DNA from 3 places in the Clostridium sp. 001 genome. Region 1 is predicted to be linked to each of the others. Evidence: riboswitches for the same ligand, from Rfam matches in the RefSeq annotation. Region 1 holds a riboswitch; each other region holds the start of a gene.
What was found. A riboswitch is a leader RNA that binds a small molecule or an ion and turns the genes downstream of it on or off. The one in region 1 is predicted to bind thiamine pyrophosphate.
Positions count from the first base shown of each region.

Region 2: linked by a shared signal. The riboswitch ahead of B5S50_RS05000 (sulfide-dependent adenosine diphosphate thiazole synthase) and the one ahead of tenA (thiaminase II) in region 1 are both predicted to bind thiamine pyrophosphate.
Region 3: linked by a shared signal. The riboswitch ahead of thiD (bifunctional hydroxymethylpyrimidine kinase/phosphomethylpyrimidine kinase) and the one ahead of tenA (thiaminase II) in region 1 are both predicted to bind thiamine pyrophosphate.

Region 1 covers NZ_CP020473.1:647,332-651,253, reverse strand. The annotation lists gene B5S50_RS02835 (MFS transporter) at 1-679, shown strand, start outside; gene B5S50_RS02830 (phosphotriesterase) at 937-1,914, shown strand; TPP riboswitch at 2,044-2,151, shown strand; gene tenA (thiaminase II) at 2,242-2,901, shown strand; gene B5S50_RS02820 (ABC transporter ATP-binding protein) at 2,906-3,658, shown strand; gene B5S50_RS02815 (ABC transporter permease) at 3,655-3,922, shown strand, end outside.
Region 2 covers NZ_CP020473.1:1,122,334-1,126,255, forward strand. The annotation lists gene B5S50_RS04995 (methyl-accepting chemotaxis protein) at 1-888, opposite strand, end outside; TPP riboswitch at 1,103-1,212, shown strand; gene B5S50_RS05000 (sulfide-dependent adenosine diphosphate thiazole synthase) at 1,277-2,059, shown strand; gene B5S50_RS05005 (YoaP domain-containing protein) at 2,220-2,975, opposite strand; gene B5S50_RS05010 (methyl-accepting chemotaxis protein) at 3,214-3,922, shown strand, end outside.
Region 3 covers NZ_CP020473.1:1,301,987-1,305,908, forward strand. The annotation lists gene splB (spore photoproduct lyase) at 1-818, opposite strand, end outside; gene B5S50_RS05845 (universal stress protein) at 1,030-1,443, opposite strand; TPP riboswitch at 1,666-1,767, shown strand; gene thiD (bifunctional hydroxymethylpyrimidine kinase/phosphomethylpyrimidine kinase) at 1,896-2,699, shown strand; gene thiM (hydroxyethylthiazole kinase) at 2,730-3,539, shown strand; gene thiE (thiamine phosphate synthase) at 3,530-3,922, shown strand, end outside.

The DNA of each region.
Region 1 (3,922 bases):
ATTGAACCTTATTGAGTCTGATCAGGAAGAAGCAAAAGGGAATGTTTCAAAAGAACTTCCGAAATATGCGATGGCAAAGTTATTTAAGCAAAAAACAATGTGGTGTATGATGGTGGGATTCTTTGCAATTAATTTTGTCTCTTACTTTTTCTTCACATGGTTTCCTACTTACATGATTAATACTTATCATCTTAAACTCCTTAAGTTTGGTTTTATTGGTATCTTACCAGGAATTGCTGCAATGCTTGGTGGCTGGATCGGAGGAATTGTTTGTGACCAGCTTTATAGAAATGGACACTCAACGACGGTATCAAGAAAAGTTCCATTGATTGTGGGCTTATTATTGAGTTGCGTGATTGGTCTGGCAGCTATTTCCCATAACATGTGGTTTACTGTAACCGTTCTTTGCATAGCAAATGGAGCAGCAACTGGAGCAGGATCTGTTGTATGGACGCTTCCTGCAGATGTTGCACCAAACAGTAATATGATTGCTACCATAGGTGCTGTACAAAATGCTGCGGCTAATATCGCTGGAATCGTTTGCCCAATTCTGATTGGCGTATTGATCGGCATTAGCAATTCTTATGCGTTGCCATTTATTATATCGGGTATTGTTGCTCTCATTGGAGCATTTGCTTATTTGATTATGCCAGAATTGAAGCCTATGAAATTAGATTAAGCAACTATAATCTTCTATACTAACGGAGTTTATCATATCTTCTGTAGTTTTAACTTTTATATGATAGACTTCGTATTCTTTTGATATCGTTTGCTAGAATAAACGCGATCATTTGTTCCAGCAATATTATTATCAGTAGATATGAGTTCAATTATAATTTTTTAATATTTTTATCTTATATGAAAAGATTAAACGCATACAAATATTAATGTAAATGTATTTTTAAATGTTAATAATCAAAAAAGGAGGAGATAATTTTGAAGATAATAAGGACAGTTTTGGGAGATATTTTACCAGAGGAAATGGGGGTAACTGATTCACATGATCATTTAATTAGAAGTGGTGGACCAGAAGTAGATGAAGATCCAAGTTTTCTTATGGATAGTGTACCTAGTGCAATAAAAGAGTTCTCATCTTTTGCTGATGCTGGTGGAAAAACTATGGTTTGTATGGATCCTATAGGCTGTGGAAGAAATGTAAAATCAATGCTTAAAGTAGCTGAAGCAGTAAAAGACAGAGGACATATTATAATGACAACTGGATTTCATAAAGGCATACGTTATGATAAAAGGACATCATGGCTTGCAACAGTTAATATTGATAAAATAGTTGAAATGATGGTAGCTGAAATAGAAGTAGGAATGGATATTCACAGTTATAATGGGCCTGTAGTTGAACGTACAAAAGCTCGTGCAGGTTTAATAAAAGCAGGTACGGGGTATAGATTGATATCCAAGCTTGAACAAAAAGCATTGGAAGTAGCTGCATTAACCCAACAGGAAACTGGATGTGCGATTTCAGTACATGTGGATCTTGGAACAATGGCCTGGGAAGTAGCCAGGTTATTAAAAGCATATGGAGCAAACACTGATAAAGTTATACTGTGCCATCTTCAAAGAAATCCTGATATATATTATTACGAGAAAGTACTTAATGAAGGTGTCAATATATGTTTTGATGGACCGAATAAAGTTAAATATGCTCCTGATAGTTTATTAGCCGAGAATATGATTTCACTTGTAAATAAAGGATATGGCAAACAACTTTTATTGTCTATGGATGCAGGATTTATGGATGGACTTTGGAGTTATATGGAAGACGAGGGTATGGCAAACGGTATAGATTATATGCTTACACGTTTCGTACCTTTATTAAAACAAATTGGAATGGAAGATAAGGCATTAAACTACATTTTGAAAGATAATCCAGCTAGAATTTTTGCTATTGATAAATAATAATTAAATTATTGTATAATTTAAGCAAAAGAGGCTGTTACGTTAATTGCGTGACAGCTTTAGCATTGACCAACTTTTGCTATTGTAGTAATATAAATATTGTATTGATAATGTAAAAATTAAATAGATTTAGTATCCCAGGGGGGCTGGTGTTACCGGCTGAGAGTAAGAATATAATTCTTAGACCCTATACCTGATCTGGTTAATGCCAGCGTAGGAAGAGGTTTTTATGTAATTGATAAATAAAGGTACAAACTTCCTAAGAGGTTTGTACCTTTTATTTTCAATTAATAATGTGTCTGTCGGATGAAAAAGGAGAAACTTATTATGAAAACATCTATGAAATTATACGAAAGCGTAAAAGACATATGGAATTCTTACTATGAACATCCATTTGTAAAGGGAATAGGAGAGGGAAACTTAGAAATAGATAAATTCAAATTTTATATGATTCAAGATTACATATATCTTTTAGATTATGCGAAAGTGTATGCCTTAGGGGTGATAAAATCCAGTGAAGAAAGCATAATGCAGGGGTTCTCAAATATGGTGGACAATATATTAAATGGAGAAATGAATATTCATAGGCATTATATGAAAAAAATAGGCATTAAAAAAGAGGAAATAGAAAATGCTAAAGCTTCTATTGAAAATATTTCGTATACAAGCTATATGCTGTCTGTATCTCAAATGGGAGATTTAATGGATTTAACTACTTCTCTTTTAGCTTGTATGTGGAGTTACTATTTAATTGGTAAAAAGTTGAGTAAAATAGATGGGTCACTGGACAATGAGTTCTATGGACAGTGGATAAAAGGGTATATATCTAGTGATTATGAAAAGGAGACTAAGTGGGTGATAGATTTGTTAGATTATTTGACAGAAAATATATCGGAAAAGAAATTTAACAGGTTAAAGGAAATATTTATAAATACAAGCAAGTATGAATATATGTTCTGGGATATGGCTTATAACGAGGGGATGTGAAATCATGCTGGAATTTAAAAATGTAAGCTTCAAATACGAGGAAGATCCTGATTTCATTATAAAAAATCTCAATTTTAATGTAGATAAAGGGGAATTTATAAGTATAGTAGGTCCTAGTGGATGTGGGAAAAGTACTGTACTTAGACTTATTTGCAAGCTAGAAAAGGCTTTTGAAGGAGATATAGTTTTAAAAGATAAAAATATAAATGATTTAAAAGGTTATATAGGATATATGCCGCAAAATGATCTTCTTATACCCTGGCGAACTATACTTCAAAATGTATATCTTCCCCTTGAAGTTAAAGGTGAAAATTTGAAAGAGGCACAGGTTCAAGCAGAAAAAATGTTAAAGGATTTTGGACTTGAAAAATATAAAAATAAATACCCGAAGGATTTATCAGGAGGCATGCGGCAGAGGGCGTCTTTTGCAAGAACTCTCCTTACGGGAGCAGAAGTGTTGCTTTTGGATGAACCTTTCAGTGCATTAGATGCTATAACAAGAGTTTCTATGCAGGAATGGCTCATTGATAAATGGTTAGCTTTAGATAAAACTATATTATTTATAACCCATGATGTAGAAGAAGCTCTTTTTTTATCAACTAAGATATTTGTTACATCTGAAACTCCAATAAGAAAATTTAAAGAAATAAAAGTGCCTCTCAACTATCCGAGGACTAGAAGTATGATAGACACACCTCCTATATTAAAGATAAAAGAGGAACTTATAAATGAACTAAAAAAGGGGGTTAGGCTGTGAAAAGGTATAGATCATCCATAATAGTTGCTGTATTGTTTTTTGCAATATGGCAGGCTCTAGCAATGTATATAGATGCAATGTATATACTGCCTTCTCCTACTGCTATTTTAGAAAAAATATGGGAACTTAAAGATATTTTATTTTTAGTACACCTTCCTGCCACTCTTTTGATTACTATTGAGGGACTTTTAATATCTATAGTGCTTGGGGTAGTGCTTTCTGTGGCTATGAATATAAGTGAAAGAATACAAAGAGCTCTTTATC
Region 2 (3,922 bases), 480 kb from region 1:
TTGCATGTTTTCAGTTTTAGAATAAAGCTCCTCAACAACAGCAGATAATTCTTCGCTGGCCGCACTCATATCCTGAGAATTTTCCATTATATTGTGAATGAGCTTTTTTATATTGTCTCTAGCATTTGTAAGCGCAGCTGCAGTTTCTCCAAATTCGTCTTTTCTAGTAATTGAAGATTTATATGATAAATCATATTTCTCTAGTTTATGTGCAAAATTAAGTAAGTCATGAAGTACCTTGTTTATGTCATTTGATGTAAGTAGCCCTATCAATATTGCAAGAGCAAATCCAAAAATTATCAATATAGCCATTATTACACTTGACATATTATATAATTTTGTATTGTTTTGATTATTGTTTTTTGCATAATTGAGGTTTAAGCTTATTAAATCATTTAAACTTTTAGACATGTTTTCTCTCGTAGGCGTAGCTTTACTTAGCAGTTCATTTTCCGCGGATTCGTAGTCTTTTTTTGATGAAAAATTATCGATATTTTCAACTTCATCCTTATAACTTTTCAATTGACTTTTAAATGTTTCCCAAGTACTCTTTTCTGAAGCGTCCATTTCAAATGTATCAAGAGTTTTAACATATTCGGCATTATTGCTCTCTTTGGCATTTATATCTTTTTCAGCATCTTGCCTTTTTATATCACTCTTTTGATAAACCATCTTTAAAGTATCTGATCTTATATCAGATAAATTCCTATTCATATCGGATAACTTATAAACAATCTGCATGTTTTGATTGTACATATTCTGGGAATTACTTGAAACCTTCTTTAAAGATATTGTTCCCACTATTCCTACAATTAAAATCAATACAGCCACAATTAAATAGGAAATAAGTAATCTTACTTTTACTCTTGCATTTTTCAAAAAGCTCATTAGAGTCCCTCCTCGTATTAAACAAAATAAATATAATGTATAGTTATTTTAAAAATTAGATTTAAATAAATAGTAATAGCTTAAACATAGACTATTTATTTTTAACAGTAAAAATTTATATTAACAAAGTTACATATAAGTGGTATTATAGGAATTGTTAGTAATGCTTAAATATTATTAATGATACTAAAAGTAATAAAAACAAAATAGTAACTATATTTTAATGGGGAGCTCATGTTTTGGGCTGAGAAAGGACTAGTAAGTACCTGACTCTTATAACTTGATCGGAGTAATGTCCGCGTAGGGAAGGTTTAAAATATTTAGCACACCTGTTTCTACGGGTGTGCTTTTTAATTTATAAATTTATATAGTAAAGGAGTAAAGAAAAATGTACTTAGAAGACACAAAAATTTCAAAGGCCATTATTGATACTTACAAAAATAAACTAGAGGATGTTTTACATTCAGATGTAATTATTGTTGGAGGAGGGCCTTCAGGTTTAGTAGCTGCAAGCTATCTTGCTAAAGCTGGAATTAAAACAACCCTTTTAGAGCGCAGCTTGAGTATTGGCGGCGGCATGTGGGGCGGCGGTATGATGATGAATCAGATCGTTATTCAAGAAAGTGCTAAAAGCATCCTTGATGAATCTAACATTGGATACAAAAAATATGAAGAAAATTACTATACAGCTGATTCCATTGAATGTGTTTCTGGACTTACTTTCAATGCAGCACAAGCCGGAGCCAGAATATTAAATTTGATTACAGTAGAAGATGTAATAGTTAAGGATAAATGTATTTCAGGTCTAGTTATTAATTGGGCCGCTGTTGAAAAAACAAGAATGCCTATTGATCCTATAATGATAGAATCAAAGTATGTTCTTGATGCTACCGGACATGATGCATCAGTTGTCAATAAATTAGTAACCAGAATGGGAAATGTTTTAAACACGCCTAATGGAACTTTGGAAGGCGAAAAGCCAATGTGGGCAAATCGCGGAGAAGAACAGGTGGTTGAAAATACTCGTGAAGTTTACCCTGGCCTTTATGTATCTGGTATGGCTGCCAATGCAACTTTTGGTGGTCAAAGAATGGGACCAATTTTTGGAGGCATGTTAATTTCAGGACAGAAAGTTGCCAAAGAGTTAATAAAGAAAATAAAAAATTGTTAACATATGGACATGCATAGGTTAATTAATTAATTTATTTAATATTTAAAATAAAAATGTACCCTGCACGGATATACACAGAAATGATATCGTGTATAATCTTACAGGGTGCTCTTATCTGATGGCTACCGTAACACTCCCACTAAGTAAAATTCATTGATATTTAATCTATAACCTTATGTATCATTTTCTCAAATGTCTTATCTGATAGGATTTCATTTGTAACAAACTTGCCATTATAAAACAAACTATACGTAGTAAATGGCGCTGGGGACATTCTTGCTTCTTTAGTTGATTTAAATCGTATTGATTTAAATGCAATTTTTTTCTCGGAAGCAACCTTTTCAATAATAGGAACATACTTTGCAGTAAACGGACACTGATTTGAATAGTACAAAACAAAACCTTGTTCTTTAATTGAAGGTATTTTTATATGCTTCATAAAACATGGTTTAGGTGCATTTTCACTAAATGGCAAATAGAATAATTCATAGAAAGGCTCTGAAGTATCAGCCAATTGAAATTTCTTATATTTTAAATACTTAGGATCTGAAATATAGGGAATTTTCTTTTTAGCAGACAATATGACTAACCCTAATTTTCCTTTTTCCCTACTATCAGAAATACAGGCATTCAAAAGTTCATTTGAATATCCCTTTCCTTTAAATCGCCCTGATACCCACAGACAGTCAATAAACATATAGCCCTTTGCCTCAATAGGACACCATGCATTTTCTGCTGGCACATATTCTATAAAACACTTTCCCCTTACATTTCCTTTTAAAAATACCAGACCTTCTTTAAAACGTTTCTTAAGCCATTCTTTTTTTGAAACAACCTGGCAATCTTTATTGCCTGAAATTGCACAGCAAATATGTTCTCTCTCTATATTTTCTTCCGTAATCCTTATTAATTCCATTTTAGCACCTTCCTAGATTTCATTTTTCTTTTATAATATATCAAAAATAGCATGACAACTGCATGTCATATTTGATAGTTATATTTCTTATAAATTCATATTTTCTGCATAATCAAGAGTATAACTTAATCCACAGTAAATAGAAACATATACTCTTTATTAAAAGTAGAAAATGAACCTAATTTATGATATATTGTTAATAAAATATTTCACAAAATTATGAGAGAAGGAATTGTAAATGGAGAAAATTTTTCAATCATTGATTAATACTGCGCCAGTCATAAGTGAAGCACTTGAAGGAAATACAGTTATCACAATTTGGGATAAAGAAAAATGTATATATGCTCTAGACAGTAAAAATAAAAAATCTACTGTAAAAGTCGGAGACAAGACTAATATGAATCTCATAAAAAATGTTGGTGCCAGTGATACCATTTTTAATAAAAAAGAAACATTTAGAGCTGTATTTAATAAAAATGAACATGGTATAGATGCTAAAGTTACCATAATTCCTGCAATTAATAAAGATAGCCAAGTTGTCGGAGTATTAATTTTATCAACAGATATAGAAGACCTCATAAAAATTAAAAATTCCTCTTCAGAATTAAAGAGTTCTCTTCAAGAAACAAGCTCAAGTATATCAGAAATTACTAGCGATGCTGTTAAATTATCTGAAAAATTAAATTATATTATAGAAAATACTGAAGTAACAAAAAAACTAATAACTGAAAGCAATGAGGCTATTACCTTAATTGAAAGCATCTCAAAACAATCTAACCTTCTTGGACTCAATGCTGCAATAGAGTCTTCAAGAGCTGGAGAATACGGAAAAGGTTTCTCCGTAGTAGCAGGAGAAATGAGAAAATTGGCATCAAATAGTAGTGAATCTTCCAAAAAGATCTCTTCGGCACTTGTTGAAATGAACAATAATATGAAAGTAATAATAG
Region 3 (3,922 bases), 650 kb from region 1:
TATCTATGCGATATGACTTCAAATCCAATAGGATTCTTTAAATTTTTAGGCATTCTATCATATAACATGTCTAAAACTTTTTCATATTCCTGCTTCCAATTTTCATATATGAATACAGGTGCTATTATAAAACCTATAGGGTAACCTGCTTCAGCAAGTTTAAAAGCAGATTGTATTCTTTTTTCCATTGAAGCTGTATAATGCTCATATTGTTTTATTATCTTATCTGTATTTAAACTAAATCTTATTTCCGTATGACCATTATGATTTATGTTTAAAAATCCATCTATATCATTGTACTTTGTTACGAATCTAAATCTTGCAAGCTTTTGATCTCCAAAGTATTCTATACTCTTTTTAAGTGAATTGGTATACGGCTCCACAGGAACTGGATCGGAGGTTGCAGCACCTTCAAATACAGTTATTTCAGGATTTCTTTCATCTATATATTTTTGAGCCTGTTTTAAGATGTCATCAACATTGACATGAACTCTCACAAAAGGTTTTTCCCCTAATTGTGTATTTAAATAGCAGTACTCACACTGTCCAATACATCCACTAACTAAGGGCAGTTGATAATGTGCCGAAGGCTTACAACTTTGAAATTTCAAGCTTTTTTTTACACCCACAACTAAAGTTTTTTTACCTTCCCTGTACTTTTCATATATATCTTTTCCTGGCACAGCTGACATAACTCTATTTGAAGACAATTTTATTATCTCCACCTTGTCATCATTTTTAAATCTATTATATATCTCATTTCCCAGAGAATATTCTAGGGTACCTTTTTCAAAAATAACTCTATGTGGAACAAACATTAATTACACACCTTCCTGATATAGAGTTTCTAAACAAAACTCAACTTATACCTCAAACAATTCATAGGATGCTCATTAAAGTATGTGAAAAAATCAATAAAAATATTCTAAATAAAATCACCTATAATTCCAAGTCCCAGACAAATATTTTAATATGCAGATAAAAATAGCCATAATGCTTGTACAACATTATGGCTATTTTAAACCATTTTTATTCTGGAACAATCATAACTAAAACCTGTGAATTTTTTAATACTTTACTTGTTACAGATCCGATCATTCTAGCCAAACCCTTTTTATTAGATTTAGTCATAATTATCATATCAAATTCATCACAATTTGCCTTTTTCAGTATTTCATCTGCTACACGTCCAAAAACACAATATTTTTCAGGTTTATATTCTTGAATCTTTCTTTCAGCTCTATCTAAGATGTTTTCACCTTTTTTCCTTGCCATATCTACCATGCTATTTGATACACCCGTTTCATTTACTATAACTATTTCAGATACATACATAAGAGTTAACTGTACTTCATCTCTGGAAAACAATTTTTTTAAACAGTCAAGTGAATGCATACTTCTCTCTGTTTCATCTAATGGGACTAAAATTCTTTTCTTTTCCATATCAACACATCCTATCATTTTTATTAATTTGTTTTGTAACAAAAATCTTCAATTAATGCCATTATATCACACGTACTGCAAAAACTTTTATTCGGCTGCTATTGCTAACACCCTCCCACATTCCATTTATGTACATATGGGGAAACTTAGTCAATGAAGTAAATATTAAAATTTCATATTGCAAATTTTTATCACTGTAGTAAAATTAATGTATAAAACTTAATACTTTTGTGGGGGTGCTGCAAGGCTGAGAAGAGATCTTTCTCTAACCCTTTGAACCTGATCCAGATAAAACTGGCGTAGGGAAGCAACTTACATATTTTTGATTTTAAAGGTATATGCTTTTCTGCATATACCTTTTATTTTGACCTGATGGCTGCCTACTGTAATACTCCCACTAAGTAAAATTCAATTGATATTAATTTTAAAGTTACTAAATTAGGGGGGTAAAAATGAAAAAGGTATTAACAATTGCAGGTTCTGACAGCTGTGGTGGAGCTGGTATACAAGCTGATTTAAAAACCATGAGTGCCCTTGGCGTATATGGTATGAGTGTCATAACTGCTGTTACAGCTCAAAATAGCATAGGAGTACAGGACGTAATGGATGTAACTCCTGAAATTGTAGAAGCACAAATAAGATCTATATTTGATGACATACAAGTAGATGCAGTAAAAATTGGTATGGTTTCAAACAGCAAAACCATATCTGTAATAAAGAGGCTTTTAATAGAATACAAAGCTAAAAACATAGTAATTGATCCTGTAATGGTATCAAAAAGTGGTTACTTTCTCTTAAAACCTGAAGCACAAACAGCTATAAAAGATCTGACAAGCATTGCAGACGTCGTAACTCCAAATATTCCAGAAGCTGAAGTTCTGACAGAAATGAAAATAAAAAATAGCAGCGACATGGAAAAAGCAGCTTTTAGCATAAAAGAGCTAGGTGCTAAAAACGTGCTTGTAAAAGGAGGCCACAGATGCAATGATGCCAACGACGTTCTTCTTTATGAAAACAAAATATTAAACATAGACGGTCATAGAATAGATACTAAAAACACTCATGGAACAGGATGTACCTTATCTTCTGCCATAGCCTCCTTCTTGGCTAAAGGTGAAAGTACTGACAAATCCGTATATCTTGCAAAGCAATATATAACTAAGGCTATAGAAAATTCCTTTTCCATAGGAAGTGGCGTTGGTCCCGTGGGACATTTCATTGAATTATATAAAAAAGCTGATGTAGATTTCAAATAAACAGATTTCTAATATAAAGGAGTATGAAAAATGGATAATTTAAACTTAGACAGTGTGTCAAAAGTATTAACACAGGTAAGAAATAAAGTACCTCTTGTAGATTGTATTACAAACAGTGTCACTATAAATGACTGTGCAAACATTCTATTATCTTATGGAGCTTCTCCTGCCATGTGTGAAGCTTATGATGAAGTTTTTGATTTTGTAAAAATATCTTCTGCCCTATATATAAATTTAGGAACCCTCACAAAAGAACAGGAAGCTGCAGTAATCCTAGCAAGTACCTCTGCAAAAATCCACAATATACCTGTAATACTTGACCCTGTAGCTTGTGCTGCTATACCAAGGAAAGCTCAAGTTATAAATAGAATTATGCAAGTTGGTAAAGTAGATGTTATAAAAGGAAATGTAGGTGAAATTAAATTTCTTGCAGGACAATCTTCTAACGTAAGAGGAGTAGATTCCTTAGATAATGGAGAAGGAGCCTTGGATTCAGCTGTAGCTTTAGCCAAAAAGTACAACTGTGTAGTTGCTGCAACTGGCAAAGAAGATTTTATAACAGACGGTAAAAATAGTGTTGTAATTCAAAACGGGGTGGAAATGTTAACTAAAATAACTGGTGCAGGCTGTATGCTTGGAGCATTATGTGGTGCTGCCATAGGTGCCTCTGAGGATAAATTTATAGCTACTGTAAGTGCCATACTTTCAATGAATATAGCTGGTGAAGAAGCCTACAAAGCAGCAAAAGCTCCTGGAACTTTTAGAGTTAAGCTAATAGATTCCATATATGAATTAAGCGAAGAAAAATTAAAGAAAGGTGGTAAAATAATTTGGAAATAGATTATAGTTTATATCTTGTTACAAATAGAAGTTTTTTAAAAGACAAGCCCCTGCAGCAAGCTGTAGAAGAAGCAATTTTAGGTGGGGTAACCATGGTTCAGCTTAGAGAAAAAGATGCCTCCACAAGAGAATTTTACGAAATTGCTAAGGAAGTAAAAAAAGTAACTGATCACTATAAAGTTCCTTTTTTGATAAATGACAGACTTGATATAGCCCAAGCTGTAGATGCAGATGGAGTTCACCTTGGTCAGAGCGATATGACTATAAACACAGCTAGAAAAATATTAGGTAAGGATAAAATAATTGGAATATCTGCAGGCAATGTGAATGAAGCCTTAGAGGCAGAAAAAAAGGGTGCAGATTACATTGGAATAGGTACAATT